2 regions of the Streptomyces sp. NPDC032721 genome follow, and region 2 is predicted to be linked to the other one. Evidence: riboswitches for the same ligand, from Rfam matches in the RefSeq annotation. Region 2 holds a riboswitch; the other holds the start of a gene.

Region 1 (7,732 bases), on a different contig from region 2:
GTCGCTGCCGTAGATGACGGCCTTGCGGCAGTCCTTGTTGTTCATCGGCGCGACCGTCTGCGGGAAGACCGCGTACCGGATGTAGCCGGTGTCCGGGTTGTCGATGTTGCCCTTGTGCTTCTGGATCGCCTTGGTGCGGCCGGCGGAGCTGAGGCCCGTGCCGTTGATGTCGATGTCGTAGTCACCGTTGATGAGACGGTTGTCCATCTCGTCGGCGTTGGTGATGAAGGTGACGTCGATCTTGTCCGGGAGGGCCGCGCGGACCGTGTCCGTCTTGGGGTCCCAGTTCGGGTTGCGGACGAGCTTCATCGACTTGTTCGGCTCGTAGGACTCGAACTTGTACGGGCCCACCGAAGCCGGCTTCAGCGCGTACTTGGACTTGGTGTCCAGGTCCGGGCGGACCGGGGTGCCGGACGGCATGGCCAGCATCTGCTCGAAGTCGACGTTGGGCGCCGGGAGCTTGAAGACGATGGTGTGGTCGTCGGGCGTCTCGATGGCCGTCAGGTTGGCCTGCTTCGGGTCCTTGTCCTCGTAGGGACCCTTGTACTTCTTCTCCGGGTCAAGGACGTCGCGGAGGTACAGCGGACCGCCGGAGATGACCTTGTCGGCCCAGATGCGCGAGATGCCGTACTTGACGTGCTGGGAGGTGACCTCCTTGCCGTCCTCCCACTTGATGCCCTTCTTGAGCTTGTACGTGTACGTCTTCTTGTCCGGGGAGACCGTGGCGAGGCCCTCGGCCAGGTCGGGGACGAGCTCCTCGGACTCCTTGCCCGGGGCGGGCTTGTAGGAGATCAGCGTGCGCGTGTAGTAGCGCGCGAAGTCCCACATGAAGCCGTAGTAACCGCGCTGCGGGTCCCAGCTGTCGGCGTCCTGCGTGCCGATGAACTTGAGGGTCCCGCCCTTCTTGGTCGAAGCGTTGAGGACCTTGTTGTTGGCCGCGTTGAAGCCCGGGCCCGCACCGTCCTTGCCGTTTTCGTTGCCGCCCTTGCCGCCGCCTCCGCCGCAGGCAGCGGTGGTCAGCAGAGCCGCGACGACGATGGCCGACGCGGCGGCCGTCTTTCGCCTGGGAGTCCTGAGGGTTGTCACGATCTACTTCCTCCGTCATGGGATGCACGGTCCGTGCGGTGCGCCGGACCGGAGATCTGGGTGGGTCGTCGCATCAGCGCGTGCCCTTGGGGTCGAGTGCGTCTCGGACCCCGTCTCCGAAGAGGTTGAAGGCCATCACGGTGATGAAGATCGCGAGACCGGGGATGATCATGTACGTCGGTACGAACTCGAAGGTCGAGATCGCGCTGGACAGCATCTGTCCCCACGAGGACGTCGGCGGCTTGACGCCCACACCGAGGAAGCTGAGCGCGGCCTCGGTGAGGATGTTGGTCGGGATCATCAGCGTCATGTAGACGGTGATCGGCGCGACCAGGTTGGGCAGCAGCTCCTTGTAGAGGACGTAACCACGCCCCGCACCGAGGCTGCGGGCCGCCTCGACGTACTCCCGCTCGCGCAGCGACAGTGTCTGACCCCTGACGATGCGTCCGATGTACGGCCAGCCGAAGAATCCGATGACCACGATCAGGACCAGCATGCGTACGCCGGTGCCGCTGAGTCCGAGCATCTCGTTCGGCAGTACCGAGACCAGCGCGATGATGAACAGGAGCTGCGGGAACGACAGCAGCATGTCCATGACGCGGCTGATCAGCGCGTCGATCCAGCCGCCGAAGAATCCGGCGACGATGCCGAGGATCGTTCCGAGCACCACGGCGAAGACCGCGGCCAGGAATCCGACCAGCAGCGAGACGCGCGCACCGTAGATGATGCGGCTGAACACGTCGCGGCCGTTGACCGGCTCGACTCCGAACAGGAAGTCCGAGTTCGCGCCGCCCCAGGCCCCGATCGGGTTCGAGGTCAGCGGGTCGATCATTTCCTCGTGGTACTCGTCGGGCGGGTGGCCCAGCAGATCGACGATCCACGGCGCGAAGATCGCGACGAGTACCAGGAACAGGACGACCGCCCCGCCGGCCAGCGCCAGCTTGTCGCGCTTGAGCCTGGTCCAGGCGATCTGGCGCAGCGACCGTCCTTCGACGGCCTTGGTCACGACATGCGCGGCGACAGCGGCATCCTGGGACGGATCCGTGTCCGCGCTCGTGTCGGGCAATGGTGCCGTCATCGTGGTAGCGACCCCTCTCGGCCAGCGGTGACCGGCCCTTGCTCGCCGCTAGTGGCGGCCTGAAGCTCTTGTCGAACACAGGGCGAACGCCCCTTGATTCGGGGAGTCTTCAATGCCGACGGCGCACCCCGCCAGACCCCCCGGCCAAAGGATGCGCAACCGTGACGCTTTCTGCGGTGTTCCGGTATCCGGACGGGGGTGAACCACGGGCGAACAATGGGCAATTGGGCGCATCGCCCGGCACTACGTGCCAACTCCCGCTCAGAGCCTCTAAATTGGGACAGACCTTGACGTAGTGCGATCGAGGCCTGAACTCATCGCCCGGGCATGCGAATTGACCCCGCGAAGGGGTGGAAAAGGGGCAAGCGGAAAGGGGTCAGTACGCGCGCGACGGCGGGTATCCGTAGCCCGGCGCACCGGTCGGCGCCGGCGCGTGCGCGTCCCGCGTGTAGAACGGGCGGGCATTGGCGCGCAGCCACATGCCGACCGGGTCGTGCTCGTCGGTCATCGCGACCGTGGACACCGGCAGCCCGTCCGGGACCACACCGATGGACTGCTGCATCATCGCCCGCACCGCCTCCACCGACTGCCGTCCGGTGTCGTAGAGGTCCAGACCGATGGCGAGGTACGGGGCGCCCAGCGCGGGCTGCACCCAGGCGCGGCTGAGCGCGCGTACGGCCGGGGTGTGATGGGCGTTCTGTGCCAGCCGGGCGTAGAACTGCGGGATCTCCAGGGACGGTTCGGAGATCCGCAGCGGTCCCGCGGGCATCCGGTTCAGACCTGTGGCGATGCGCCTGAGGTCGAGCCACGGGATGCCGAGACCGCCGCCGGGCGCGTGCGGGTTGAGCCAGATGCCCCAGCGGTCGGGGTAGAGGGCGCGGGCCAGGTCCTGCCCGGTGGCGACCTCGTACGCCCGGTTCCAGCCGCTGGCGGCGAGCTCCTGGGCGGAGGTCACGCAGGGCGCGTAGCCGAAGCCCTCGACCTCCATGTTCCCGTACTGGGCGTCGGGGGATCCGGCCGTGCCGTGCCAGAGGAGCATCCACAGCTTGCCGTCGACGAGGGCGTGCAGCAGCGCCTCGTACGCGTCGTACCGCCCCGGGGTCACCTGGCGCAGCATGTGCTCGACCTGTCCGGCCGCCGCGGTGCCTGACGCGCTCACCCTGGGTCCCGCCCCTCTTCGATCCACCGTGTCGACGCTGGCCACACCTGAAACGAACCGCCCCCGTGCAGCGAGGTCATCAAACCAGCTTAAGCGGCAGGGCTGACACCGAACCGGTACCGGTTTCGAAGTCTTCGCCCGTGCGCCTCAGTGTTCCCGCCGGTAGAAGGGCCGCACCCGCTCCAGCATCCACTCGGCGACCGGATCCTGCGCCATGTCGAGCAGCAGCAGGTGCACCGGCCACTTGACCGACTCGCGCCCCAGCGCCCGGCCCAGCGCGTCCATGGGCGCGTTGCGGTCCGCGCCCTCCCACGAGGACAGCTGTACGCCGACGAACAGCGCGGGCTCCTCCCCCTCGACGCTCGCCAGCGCGCGCCGGGCGGTGACGACGATGCCGCTCTGCTGGAACTCCCCGGCCGCGGCGGCCAGGAAGTCGACCGGCTCGTCCTGCCAGTCGGGCTCGAAAAGCCGCACCCTGCCGCCGCTCGCGGGCCCGTCCAGCGGCGTACGGCCGGTCCTGCACAGCTCGGCGACGGCGACCGGCGGCAGCGGGGTGCCGACGGCGCCGCCCGGGTTCACCACGATGCCCAGCTGCGGGGGCAGCCCCCGGGCGAACTCCACGGCGGGGGCCACCGCGAAGGACATCCCGTCGCCCACGCAGCGCAGGAACTGCTGCTCGGAGCTGAAGACGGGGACGTACGCCTGGCCTTCGAGCTCCGTGGTGGGCAGGTCGAGGGGGCCGCTGTCCGGGCCGCCGCCGTTGGGCAGCGGGATCCACAGGGGGCTGCGGCCGAGCACTTCGAGAAGGCGGGGGCCCGAGGAGGGGTTGCCGAGCGAGGCGGCAAGCACCTCTTCGAGCTCATTGACGGGCCAGCCGCCGCCTGCGCCGCCCATACCGTCAGCACCGGCCGCCCCACCCGTACCGCCGGCACCGTAGTGACCGCCTGTGCCGTACTGCTCCGGAATCTCCACGGACCGTCCCCTTCTCGCCTTCCACCCGCTCCCGACCTGCGCGGACGACCTTATCCCCGGGCCCCGGCCCCCGCTCAGCATCCCCGGGCCCCGGCCCCCGCTCAGCCCGCCTCGAAGCCGATCTCCCGCAGCACTCCCGCCGCCGTCCGGTCCAGCAGCACCGCCGAGGCGCACCCGGCGGGCAGCCGCTCGCCCTCCGCGTCGCGCACCAGCGTGCCGACCGCCTTCCGGTGCCGGGCGAAGGCGTAACCGGAGACTCCGCGTCCGCGCTCCCGCTGACCGTCCCTGGCCACCTCGGGCGTCACGTCGAGCAGGACGAGCCGCAGCCCGCGCCCGCGCCGCCGCGCCTCGCGCGCCAGCCACCGCCGCACCCAGGTCTGCGTACCGCAGTCGTGCACGACCACGCTCTCGCCGGAGCGCAGCACCTTGCGCAGCCCCGCGTAGTGCGCAACCCGCACGAGGGGCCGGTAGAGGGCGTACGGCAGCCAGCCGGGCGTCGCGGCGTCCCAGCGCTCGCGGACGTCCTGCGAGTCGATGGTGCGCACCCCCGTCGCCGTACGCCCGATCAGCGTGCTCTTGCCGCTGCCCGGCAGCCCGGACACGACGACCACGTCCCCGGCCGCGAACATCAGCCGGCGCGGACTGCACCCCGCCCGGTCCCGCAGATCGCGCACGACCGGCACCGGCACCGGCCGCACCGCTCCCACGCCCGCCGTGGCCCCGGCTCCGGCTCCTGCCACGCCCGCCGTGGCAACGCCACTGGATTGCTGCAACGCCCTCACCCCTCCCCCTGCTGGGTACGACCTCACCCTTGCCCAAGAAGTGTAAAGAAAAGGTAATGCGGGACAAGCGATTTGCCGACCGAGGGGGGCGTGCAATGATGTGCGCGCCAGGCAGCCCCTGTGCACCCCCAACTTCACAACGGCCGCATGAACCCGCGCGGGAGAGTCCACGGCAGCAGTGCCGGGACGCCGAAGGAGCAAGCTCCTCCCTTGAATCTCTCAGGCCCCGTACCGCGCGGGCGAGGCAGATCTGAAAAGCGGGTCTCCCCTGTCGACAAGTCGGCAGCCACGACCCCACCCAAGGTGCAAGCCTGACGCACGTCACTCCCCCGAGTGCACGACGCGTCGGCGAACCTCTCAGGTTCCGATGACAGATGGGGAGGACAGTGTCCTCGTCGTCATGCCCGTAGTCATGCCTTGGGAGTCATTTCATGAGTACCACCCGCCTCACTGCCCTCGATGCCCTGCATCGCTCGCTCGGCGCGACCATGACCGACTTCGCGGGCTGGGACATGCCGCTGCGGTACGCCTCCGAGCGCGACGAGCACAACGCCGTACGCACCAAGGCCGGTCTCTTCGACCTCTCCCACATGGGCGAGATCACCGTGACCGGACCGCAGGCCGTGGACCTCCTCGACTTCGCCCTCGTCGGCAACATCGGCACCGTGGGCCTCGGCCGCGCCCGGTACACGATGATCTGCCAGGAGGACGGCGGCATCGTCGACGACCTGATCGTCTACCGCCTGGCCGAGACCGAGTACATGGTGGTCGCCAACGCGGGCAACGCCCAGACCGTCCTGGACGCGCTCGTCGCCCGCTCGGCCGGCTTCGACGCCCAGGTCCGCGACGACCGTGACGCGTACGCCCTGATCGCCGTGCAGGGCCCCGAGTCCCCCGGCATCCTCAAGTCCGTCACCGACGCCGACCTGGACGGCCTGAAGTACTACGCGGGCCTGCCCGGCACCGTCGCGGGCGTCCCGGCGCTGATCGCGCGCACCGGCTACACCGGCGAGGACGGCTTCGAGCTGTTCGTCGAGCCGCAGCACGCCGAGAAGCTGTGGCAGGCGCTGACCGAGGCGGGCGCGGGCGTCGGCCTGATCCCCTGCGGCCTGTCCTGCCGCGACACGCTCCGCCTGGAGGCGGGCATGCCGCTGTACGGCAACGAGCTGACGACGGGACTCACCCCCTTCGACGCCGGCCTGGGCAGGGTCGTCAAGTTCGAGAAGGAGGGCGACTTCGTCGGCCGTACGGCACTCCAGGCGGCCTCCGAGCGCGCACGGACCGCCCCGCCGCGCAAGCTGGTCGGCCTGGTCGCCGAGGGCCGCCGCGTCCCGCGCTCCGGCTTCCAGGTGGTCGTCGACGGCCGGACCGTCGGCGAGGTCACCTCCGGCGCCCCGTCACCGACGCTGGGCAGGCCGATCGCCATGGCGTACGTCGACGCGGCCTTCGCGGCCCCCGGCACCGAGGGCGTCGGCGTGGACATCCGTGGTACGCACGAGCCGTACGAGGTCGTCGCGCTGCCGTTCTACAAGCGGCAGAAGTAACACTCCGCGCACGACCGGAGTGACGAACGCCGCATCCCCGCGGACGCACCCGTCTCATCTGTCAAGACCCTGTTCCTCAGCACTCCCCCGCATCCAGGAGAATTCAGCCATGAGCAACCCCCAGCAGCTGCGTTACAGCAAGGAGCACGAGTGGCTCGCGACGTCCGAGGACGGCATCGCGACGGTCGGCATCACGGAGTTCGCGGCCAACGCGCTCGGTGACGTCGTCTACGCCCAGCTCCCTGAGGTCGGCGAGACGGTCACCGCGGGCGAGACCTGTGGCGAACTGGAGTCGACCAAGTCCGTGAGCGACCTCTACTCCCCGGTGACCGGCGAGGTCACCGAGGCGAACCAGGACGTCGTGGACGACCCGTCGCTGGTGAACTCCGCCCCGTTCGAGGGCGGCTGGCTGTTCAAGGTACGCGTCACCGCGGAGCCGGACGACCTGCTCTCCGCCGACGAGTACTCCGCGCTCTCCGGCAACTGACACCCCTAGGGACTCGCCTGATGTCGCTTCTCAACTCCTCACTCCACGAGCTGGACCCGGACGTCGCCGCCGCCGTCGACGCCGAGCTCCACCGCCAGCAGTCCACCCTCGAAATGATCGCGTCGGAGAACTTCGCTCCGGTCGCCGTCATGGAGGCCCAGGGCTCGGTCCTCACCAACAAGTACGCCGAGGGCTACCCGGGCCGCCGCTACTACGGTGGCTGCGAGCACGTCGACGTGGTCGAGCAGATCGCGATCGACCGCATCAAGGCGCTGTTCGGCGCCGAGCACGCGAACGTCCAGCCGCACTCCGGTGCGCAGGCCAACGCCGCGGCGATGCACGCGCTGATCCGGCCGGGCGACACGATCATGGGCCTCAACCTGGCCCACGGCGGTCACCTGACCCACGGCATGAAGATCAACTTCTCGGGCCGGCTCTACAACGTGGTCCCGTACCACGTCGACGAGACCGGCGAGGTCGACATGGACGAGGTCGCCCGCCTCGCCAAGGAGTCCCAGCCGAAGCTGATCGTGGCCGGCTGGTCCGCGTACCCGCGCCAGCTGGACTTCGCGAAGTTCCGCGAGATCGCGGACGAGGTCGGCGCGTACCTGATGGTCGACATGG
Region 2 (7,732 bases):
TCGTGGGCGACGAGGCCGTGCGGACCGGTGTAGAGAACCGGGTAGTGCGGTTCCAGACGCTTGGCGATGTAGTTGGCGGCAAGGACGGCGACCTGCGTCGCGCGCTTGAGGCCCTCCCCACCCATGAGGCGTACGTACGCCCACGAGATCGGCAGGATGCCCGCGGAGCCCCACGGTGCCGCCGAGACCGGGCCGACGCCGGTCTCCGGACCGGCCGACGGCTGGAGCGGGTGGTTGGGGAGGTACGGCGCGAGGTGCGCGCGCACGCCGACCGGGCCGACGCCCGGGCCGCCGCCGCCGTGCGGGATGCAGAAGGTCTTGTGCAGGTTCAGGTGGCTGACGTCGCCGCCGAACTTGCCCGGCTTGGCGAGGCCCACCAGCGCGTTGAGGTTGGCGCCGTCCACGTACACCTGGCCGCCGGCCTCGTGCACGGTCGCGCAGATGTCGGCGACGTGCTCCTCGAAGACGCCGTGCGTCGACGGGTAGGTGATCATCAGCACCGACAGCTCGTCGCGGTACTGCTCGATCTTGGCGCGCAGGTCCTCGACGTCGACCTCGCCGTCGTCGGCGGTCTTGACCACGACGACCTTCATCCCGGCCATCACGGCGCTCGCGGCGTTGGTGCCGTGCGCGGACGACGGGATCAGGCACACGGTGCGCTGCTCGTCGCCGTTGGCCCGGTGGTACGCGCGTACGGCGAGCAGTCCGGCGAGCTCGCCCTGCGAACCGGCGTTGGGCTGGATCGACACCGCGTCGTACCCGGTGACCTCGGCGAGCCGCTCCTCCAGCTCACGGATGAGCGTGAGGTAACCGGCGGCCTGCTCGACCGGTGCGAAGGGGTGGATCTGGCCGAACTCGGGCCAGGTGACCGGCTCCATCTCGGTGGTCGCGTTCAGCTTCATGGTGCAGGAGCCGAGCGGGATCATGCCCCGGTCGAGCGCGTAGTCGCGGTCGGCCAGCTTGCGCAGGTAGCGCAGCATCGCGGTCTCGGAGCGGTGCTGGTGGAAGACCGGGTGGGTCAGGAACTCGTCGGTCCGCAGCAGCCCCTCGGGGAGCGTCTCCTCGGTCGAGGCGTCCAGCGCCTCAATGTCGCCCTCGACCCCGAAGGCCGCCCACACCGCGGCGACCTGGGCGCGCAGCGTGGTCTCGTCGCAGGCGAAGGAGACGGTGTCGGCGTCGACGAGACGCAGGTTGACCCCGTTGTCCCGGGCGGCGCCGACGATCTCGGCGGCCTTGCCGGGCACCTGCGCGGTCACGGTGTCGAAGAACGAGCCGTGCGCGATCGCGACGCCGCCGGCCCGCAGCCCCTCGGCGAGGATCGCGGCGTAGCGGTGGGTGCGCCGGGCGATGCCCTTGAGCCCGTCCGGACCGTGGTAGACGGCGTACATCCCGGCCATCACGGCGAGCAGTACCTGCGCGGTGCAGATGTTGCTGGTGGCCTTCTCGCGGCGGATGTGCTGCTCACGCGTCTGCAGCGCCAGCCGGTACGCCTTGTTGCCGTCCACGTCGACGGACACACCCACGAGCCGCCCGGGCAAGCTGCGCGCGAACTTCTCGCGTACGGCCATGAATCCGGCGTGCGGGCCGCCGAAGCCCATCGGTACGCCGAAGCGCTGGGTCGTACCGACGGCGATGTCGGCACCAAGGTCGCCGGGCGAGGTGAGCAGCGTGAGCGCCAGCAGGTCGGCGGCCACGGTGACGATGGCACCGAGCTCGTGCGCCGCGTCGATCACCGGCTTGATGTCGCGTACGACACCGGAGGCGCCCGGGTACTGCAACAGCACGCCGAACACGCCGCGTTCGGCGACCTCGGCCGGAATCCCCTCGGCCAGATCGGCGACGACGACCTCGACCCCGGTCGGCTCGGCACGCGTCTGGATGACAGCAATGGTCTGCGGAAGCGTTTCCGCGTCGATCAGGAAGACCCCGCCCTTGACCTTGCCCACCCGGCGCGCGAGCGACATGGCCTCGGCGGCGGCGGTGCCCTCGTCGAGCAGCGAGGCACCGGAGGTCGGCAGCCCGGTCAGGTCGGCAACCATGGTCTGGAAGTTGAGCAGCGCCTCCAGGCGGCCCTGCGAGATCTCCGGCTGGTACGGCGTGTAGGCCGTGTACCAGGCCGGGTTCTCCATGACGTTGCGCAGAATGACCGGCGGAGTGAAGGTCCCGTAGTACCCGAGCCCGATCATCGGGGCGAGCACCTGGTTCCGGTCGGCGAGCGTACGCAGTTCGGCCAGCACCTCGGCCTCGGTTCGCGCGTCCGGCAGCCCGAGGGCGGCGGCGTTCTTGATGGCGTCCGGCACGGCGGCATCGGTCAGCTCGTCGAGCGACCCGTACCCGACCTGCGCCAGCATCTTCGCCTGCGCCTCCACATCGGGTCCGATGTGACGCTGCTCGAAGGGAATGCCACGCTCAAGCTCGGCGAGCGGAATGCGGTTGGCGGTCATCTGCGGAAGGCCTCCTGGTCTGACACGACCTGCGAGGGGCACCACGGCACGGGCGCCCGGACGGCCTCCCCCTCTGTCATCTCAACCTGAGAGCTTCACCGGAGCACCGAGATCATCGACGCCCCGACTTTCACCGTCGGTGAGGATGGATCACGCCCCGGCCTGCGCCGTGCCCGTGTTCCACCCTGCTTTCCAGAGTGACCTCGTCCATGCGGTACAGGGGCCTGAGAGATTCCGGGGAGGAGTTGCTCCTTCGGCGCCTCCGACAAATCATCCTCGAAGGACTCTCCCGCACGGGGTCAGCAGCCGTTGGCCAGCCTACCAGCGCACTCCCGCTCCGATCCCTCGAGTGGCCAGCCTCACGAATCTGCACTTTCGTAGTGTTTTACGGGGTTCATGCAGCAGTTGCGACCAGTTGGAGGGACCGTGCAGACCGACATCGATCCGCGCAGCCTGATCGGCCGCAAGGCACTAGACCGGAACGGCACCAAGATCGGAACGGTGGACGAGGTCTATCTGGACGACGCCACCGGCATCCCCGAGTGGGCGGCCGTCCGCACCGGCCTCTTCTCCCGGGACGCCTTCGTCCCGCTGGAACCCAGCTCCCTCGTCGACAACACCCTGCGCATCCCCTTCGAGAAGTCCCTCATCAAGGACGCCCCCGACTTCGGCGTAGGCCGCCACCTCTCCCCCGAACAAGAACTCCAGCTCTACCGCCACTACGGCCTCCACACCCCACCCTCCACCACCCCGGACCGCGACTTCGGCACCTTGGCCAACGACGACCCCTGACAACCCCCACCCCATCCTCCCTCCCCCACCCCGCCCCGTCGGGGGCACGGGAACTGCGCGAGCAACCAACGACGCTCCCGCAGCCAGAAACCCTCCAGCCCCGCGGCCAGCGGTTCAGGGAAGGGGCGGGGAGGGACAAAGCCCGCCGCAGGCGCGACCCTCCCGCACATCCACTCCCCCTAAGCCAGCTCCTCCCCCACCAACGGCAACGGTTCCGCCGCCTCCAACGCCGGGTCGTCCACCCGAAAGGTCCGCACCCGCCCCGGCCCCGCCGACCCGGGTTCCTCGAAGCGCACCGTCACCCGCCCCACCCCGCTCCCCTGCACCCACCCGGCCCCGTACTCCGCGTGCCGTACGTCATGCCCCGCATGCCACCGCCGCTCGGCGACCTCCGCGGCTTCCTCCCCCGTCCCCGGCTCCTCCACCGCCGGGACGACGGCCGCCCCCTCCACGGCCTCCCCAGCCGCAGCACCCACCTCCCCCTCAACAGCCCCGGCCCCAGCCAACGCCTCCGCCTCCCGCGCCGCCACCTGCGCGAACAGGTCCTCCTGCGTGAAGTCCGCCAGCCCCGTCACCCCCACCCCCAGCAACCGCACCCCGCCCGTGGTGTCCACCCCCTCCAGCAGCCGCGCCGCCGCCTCCCGCACCACCCCCGGATCATCCGTCGGCCCCCGCAGGGTCTCCGACCGGGTCAGCGTCGAGAAGTCGAACCTGCGCACCTTGAGCACCACGGTCCGCCCCGACCGTCCCGCCCCGCGCAGCCGCTGCACACACCTCTCGGCCAACCGCTCCACCTCGCCCCGCACCCGCACCCGGTCATGCAGGTCCACGTCGAAGGTGTCCTCGACCGACACCGATTTCGCGTCCCTCTCGGCCACCACGGGCCGGTCGTCGAGCCCGAGCGCCATCCGGTGGAGCGAGGCCCCGTGCGCCTTCCCCAGCAGCCGTACGAGCTCGTCCACGCCCGCGGACGCGAGGTCGGCCACCGTCGTCATCCCGGCCCGCCGCAGATGGTCCCCGGTGGCCGGCCCGACCCCCGGCAGGATCCGCACCGACATGGGGGCGAGCAGTTCCCGCTCCGTCCCCGGCTCTATGACCAGCAGCCCGTCCGGCTTCGCCTCCTCGGAGGCGATCTTGGCGAGCATCTTGGATCCCGCGAGCCCCACCGACCCGCTCAGCCCCGTCACCGCGCGAATGTCCCGCCGCAGCTGCTCCCCCACCGCCCGCGCGGACTCCGAGTCATCGGCGGACCCGCCCGCCTCCAGGTCCACGAACGCCTCGTCCAGGCTCAACGGCTCGACCAGCGGTGACAACCGCCCCAGCAGCTCCATGACCTGGTCGCTCACCGCCCGGTACAGGGAGAAGCGCGGCACCAGATAGGCCGCATTGGGCGCCAGCCTCCGCGCCTGCGCCGTCGGCATCGCCGAGTGCACTCCGAAACGCCGTGCCTCGTACGAAGCGGTGGCCACCACTCCGCGCGGCCCCAGCCCGCCCACCACGACCGGTTTCCCGCGCAGGCTCGGCTTCGCCGCCTGCTCCGTGGCGGCGTAGAAGGCATCCATGTCCAGATGCAGAATGGTCGGCACGCTTCTCACACCGACGATGCTGCCCTACGCCACTGACAATCGGCCGGTCAGCCGGCCCGGTTCCTCCGCCGCGCCAGCTCGTCCCCCGGGTTGTTCCCGACCAGCGTCTCGCCGGTGTCGACCCGTTCCCCGTGCAGCTGCGACAGGGCCGTCTCGACGTCCCGCCACACCACGCCCACGGCGATCCCGAAGACGCCCTGCCCGCCCTGGAGCAGCTTCACGACCTCGTCCGGCGACGTGCACTCGTACACGGTGGCACCGTCGCTCATGAGCGTCATCCGCCCCAGATCCTCGAACCCGCGCGCCCGCAGGTGCTGCACGGCGGTACGGATGTTCTGCAGTGCGACCCCGGTGTCCAGGAACCGCTTGACGATCTTGAGGACGACCACGTCGCGGAAGCTGTAGAGCCGCTGCGTCCCCGACCCGTAGGCCGGCCGCACACTCGGCTCGACCAGCCCGGTGCGCGCCCAGTAGTCCAGCTGCCGGTACGTGATGCCTGCGGCGGCACACGCGGTGGGCCCCCGGTATCCGACCTTCTCGGGCGCCTCGGCGGCCCGCGCCGGAACGGCGGGGTGCTGACTGCTCGTGGGGTCGGCCGAACTGCCGAGCGGATACGGCCCGCCCGTCGCCGTACCGTCGCCGCTGATTCTCACGCCGACCTCCGTCCTTGACCTGCCTTGTCGACGGTAGGCAGTCACCCGGGGTGCGTCAACGATCGCCACACTCGGCACGCCGAGTGATAATCACCCTGAGAGTGGTTTCCCGTATCTCTCCTCGGGGAAAGGCTACTCGAATGCGCTGAAATCCCAGGGCTTCACGGGCCCCGGAACGCACCGAAGCCCGGCCGGGAATCCCGGCCGGGCAACGCCGCTCACTGGCTGTTGGTACCGAAGTCCTCCGGCGAGATCTGGTCGAGGAACTCGCGGAACTTCTCCACCTCGTCCTCCTGCTCGTCCGGAATCGCGATCCCGGCGTCGTCCAGCACACCGTCGCTGCCGTAGATCGGCGTCCCGGTGCGCAGCGCCAGCGCTATCGCGTCGGACGGACGCGCACTGACCTCCACTCCACTGGCGAAGACCAGCTCGGCGTAGAAGACCCCGTCCCGCAGATCGGTGATCCGTACCTCGGTGAGCTCCTGGCCCACCGCTTCGAGCACGTCCTTGAAGAGGTCGTGCGTCAGCGGCCTGGCGGGCGCCAGCCCCTGCTGTGCAAAGGCGATCGCTGTGGCCTCACCCGGTCCGATCCAGATGGGAAGGTACCGATCGCCTCCCACTTCACGCAGGAGCACGATCGGCTGGTTGTTGGGCATCTCCACCCTGACACCTACGACGTCGAGCTCGTTCACACAGCAACCCTAGGACGTGCCCGACCGGTTTGGGTAGTCGGGCTCCTGTTCACTCCAAGTCCGGCTCAGTTCGAGCCGGACCTCAGCGCCGTCTGTACCAGCGCCGCATGCAGTCGTACGGAGATGCCGGCCAGCTCCCGCGTCGTCGCCTCGGCATGCGCCCTGGTCTGCGGATTACGGTGCCTCCGCAGCGGCGCGACGATGTTGCCGATCAGCCCGGCCTCCCGGTCCGCCGCCGCCTTCATCGCCCGCAGATGACGCGGTTCCAGGCCGAATCGCCCCAGATCCGCCACAAGTCGTGCGACCGTGATGGCCTCGGCGTCGTAGCCGCCGTCCGGCAGCGCCGAGATCAGCCCGTACGCCTCCCACTCGTCCAGGTCGCCCTCTGCCACCTCGGCGGCGGCCAGCAGCTCCTCGCGCCCGATACGGGCCGCGGTCGGCGCTTCGGCCGCCACGTCGGGAGCGCCGTCGAGCAGCTCGCGCGGCCCGCCCGGGGACGGCAGCTGGACCTGCTCGCCGCGCTCCAGCGCGTCCAGGTGCTCCTTGATGACCTTGAGCGGCAGATAGTGATCGCGCTGCATGCGCAGCACCTGGGCGAGCCGCTCGACGTCCGCCGGGCTGAACTTCCGGTACCCGGAGGGCGTGCGCTGTGGCTCGACCAGCCCTTCCGCCTCCAAGAAGCGGATCTTCGAGATCGTTACTTCGGGAAATTCCTCACGCAGCAGGCTGAGCACAGAACCGATGCTCATCAGCCGGCTGCCGGCTGAGGCGGTGCCGCGCACGGCACCGCCCGTCGGGATTCGCAGCATGGACCTTCCCTGGAAGGATCAGACGCCCTGCTGGCTCGCGTAGAAGACCAGCCGGTACTTACCGATCTGCACCTCGTCGCCGTTCGCCAGCGGGACCGCGTCGATGCGCTCCCGGTTGACGTACGTGCCGTTGAGGCTGCCGACGTCGGAGACGGTGAACCCGCCGTCCGCACCCCGGCGGAACTCCACGTGCCGTCGCGAGACGGTCACGTCGTCGAGGAAGATGTCGCTCTGCGGGTGGCGGCCGGCCGTGGTCAGCTCACCGTCCAGCAGGAAGCGGCTCCCCGAGTTCGGACCACGCCGCACCACCAGCAGCGCCGCTCCGAGCGGCAGCGCGTCGACCGCGGCCTGGGCCTCGGGCGACAGCGACGGCAGCGCGGTCTGGCCGGTCTTCTCCGCCTCGTACGCCTCAAGTCCGGAGATCGAGATGGTCGAGGTCGTCTCCGAGGGACGCTCGGCGGTGGCCCCGGCCTTCAGCGGCGCACCGCAGTTGGAGCAGAAGCGGCTGTCCGCGGCGTTTCGGTGCCCGCACCTCGTACAAACCGGCAAGGCCGACATGGACGGATCCTCCTGCCGCGGCTGCCCCGCGTGGTGGGCGCTGGTTGCGTACGGATCGGGAGCGAACTCTCCACCCGTACTTGAGGTTGATGGTTCACCGGAACCTATGCGGCCGGGACCGGCCGGGTCAACAGACGGCGCGCCGCGCCCGCCGACCTCGTCACGGAAGAGCGGCCGCTCGCCGCTCTGCTCCTCGGC

The links. A riboswitch is a leader RNA that binds a small molecule or an ion and turns the genes downstream of it on or off. The one in region 2 is predicted to bind glycine.
Region 1: another riboswitch for glycine. It lies ahead of gcvT (glycine cleavage system aminomethyltransferase GcvT); the one in region 2 lies ahead of gcvP (aminomethyl-transferring glycine dehydrogenase).

What each region holds. Positions count from the first base shown of each region.
Region 1 covers NZ_JBVIMX010000041.1:5,977-13,708, reverse strand. The annotation lists gene ACZ5PB_RS42080 (ABC transporter substrate-binding protein) at 1-1,086, opposite strand, end outside; gene ACZ5PB_RS42075 (ABC transporter permease) at 1,160-2,164, opposite strand; gene ACZ5PB_RS42070 (enhanced serine sensitivity protein SseB C-terminal domain-containing protein) at 2,541-3,323, opposite strand; gene ACZ5PB_RS42065 (enhanced serine sensitivity protein SseB) at 3,471-4,217, opposite strand; gene ACZ5PB_RS42060 (AAA family ATPase) at 4,397-5,077, opposite strand; glycine riboswitch at 5,226-5,321, shown strand; gene gcvT (glycine cleavage system aminomethyltransferase GcvT) at 5,509-6,621, shown strand; gene gcvH (glycine cleavage system protein GcvH) at 6,731-7,108, shown strand; gene glyA (serine hydroxymethyltransferase) at 7,129-7,732, shown strand, end outside.
Region 2 covers NZ_JBVIMX010000027.1:94,763-102,494, forward strand. The annotation lists gene gcvP (aminomethyl-transferring glycine dehydrogenase) at 1-2,444, opposite strand, end outside; glycine riboswitch at 2,647-2,746, opposite strand; gene ACZ5PB_RS38725 (PRC-barrel domain-containing protein) at 2,871-3,236, shown strand; gene ACZ5PB_RS38730 (DNA polymerase IV) at 3,416-4,831, opposite strand; gene ACZ5PB_RS38735 (MerR family transcriptional regulator) at 4,870-5,475, opposite strand; gene ACZ5PB_RS38740 (bifunctional nuclease family protein) at 5,694-6,167, opposite strand; gene ftsR (transcriptional regulator FtsR) at 6,233-6,976, opposite strand; gene ACZ5PB_RS38750 (FHA domain-containing protein) at 6,995-7,732, opposite strand, start outside.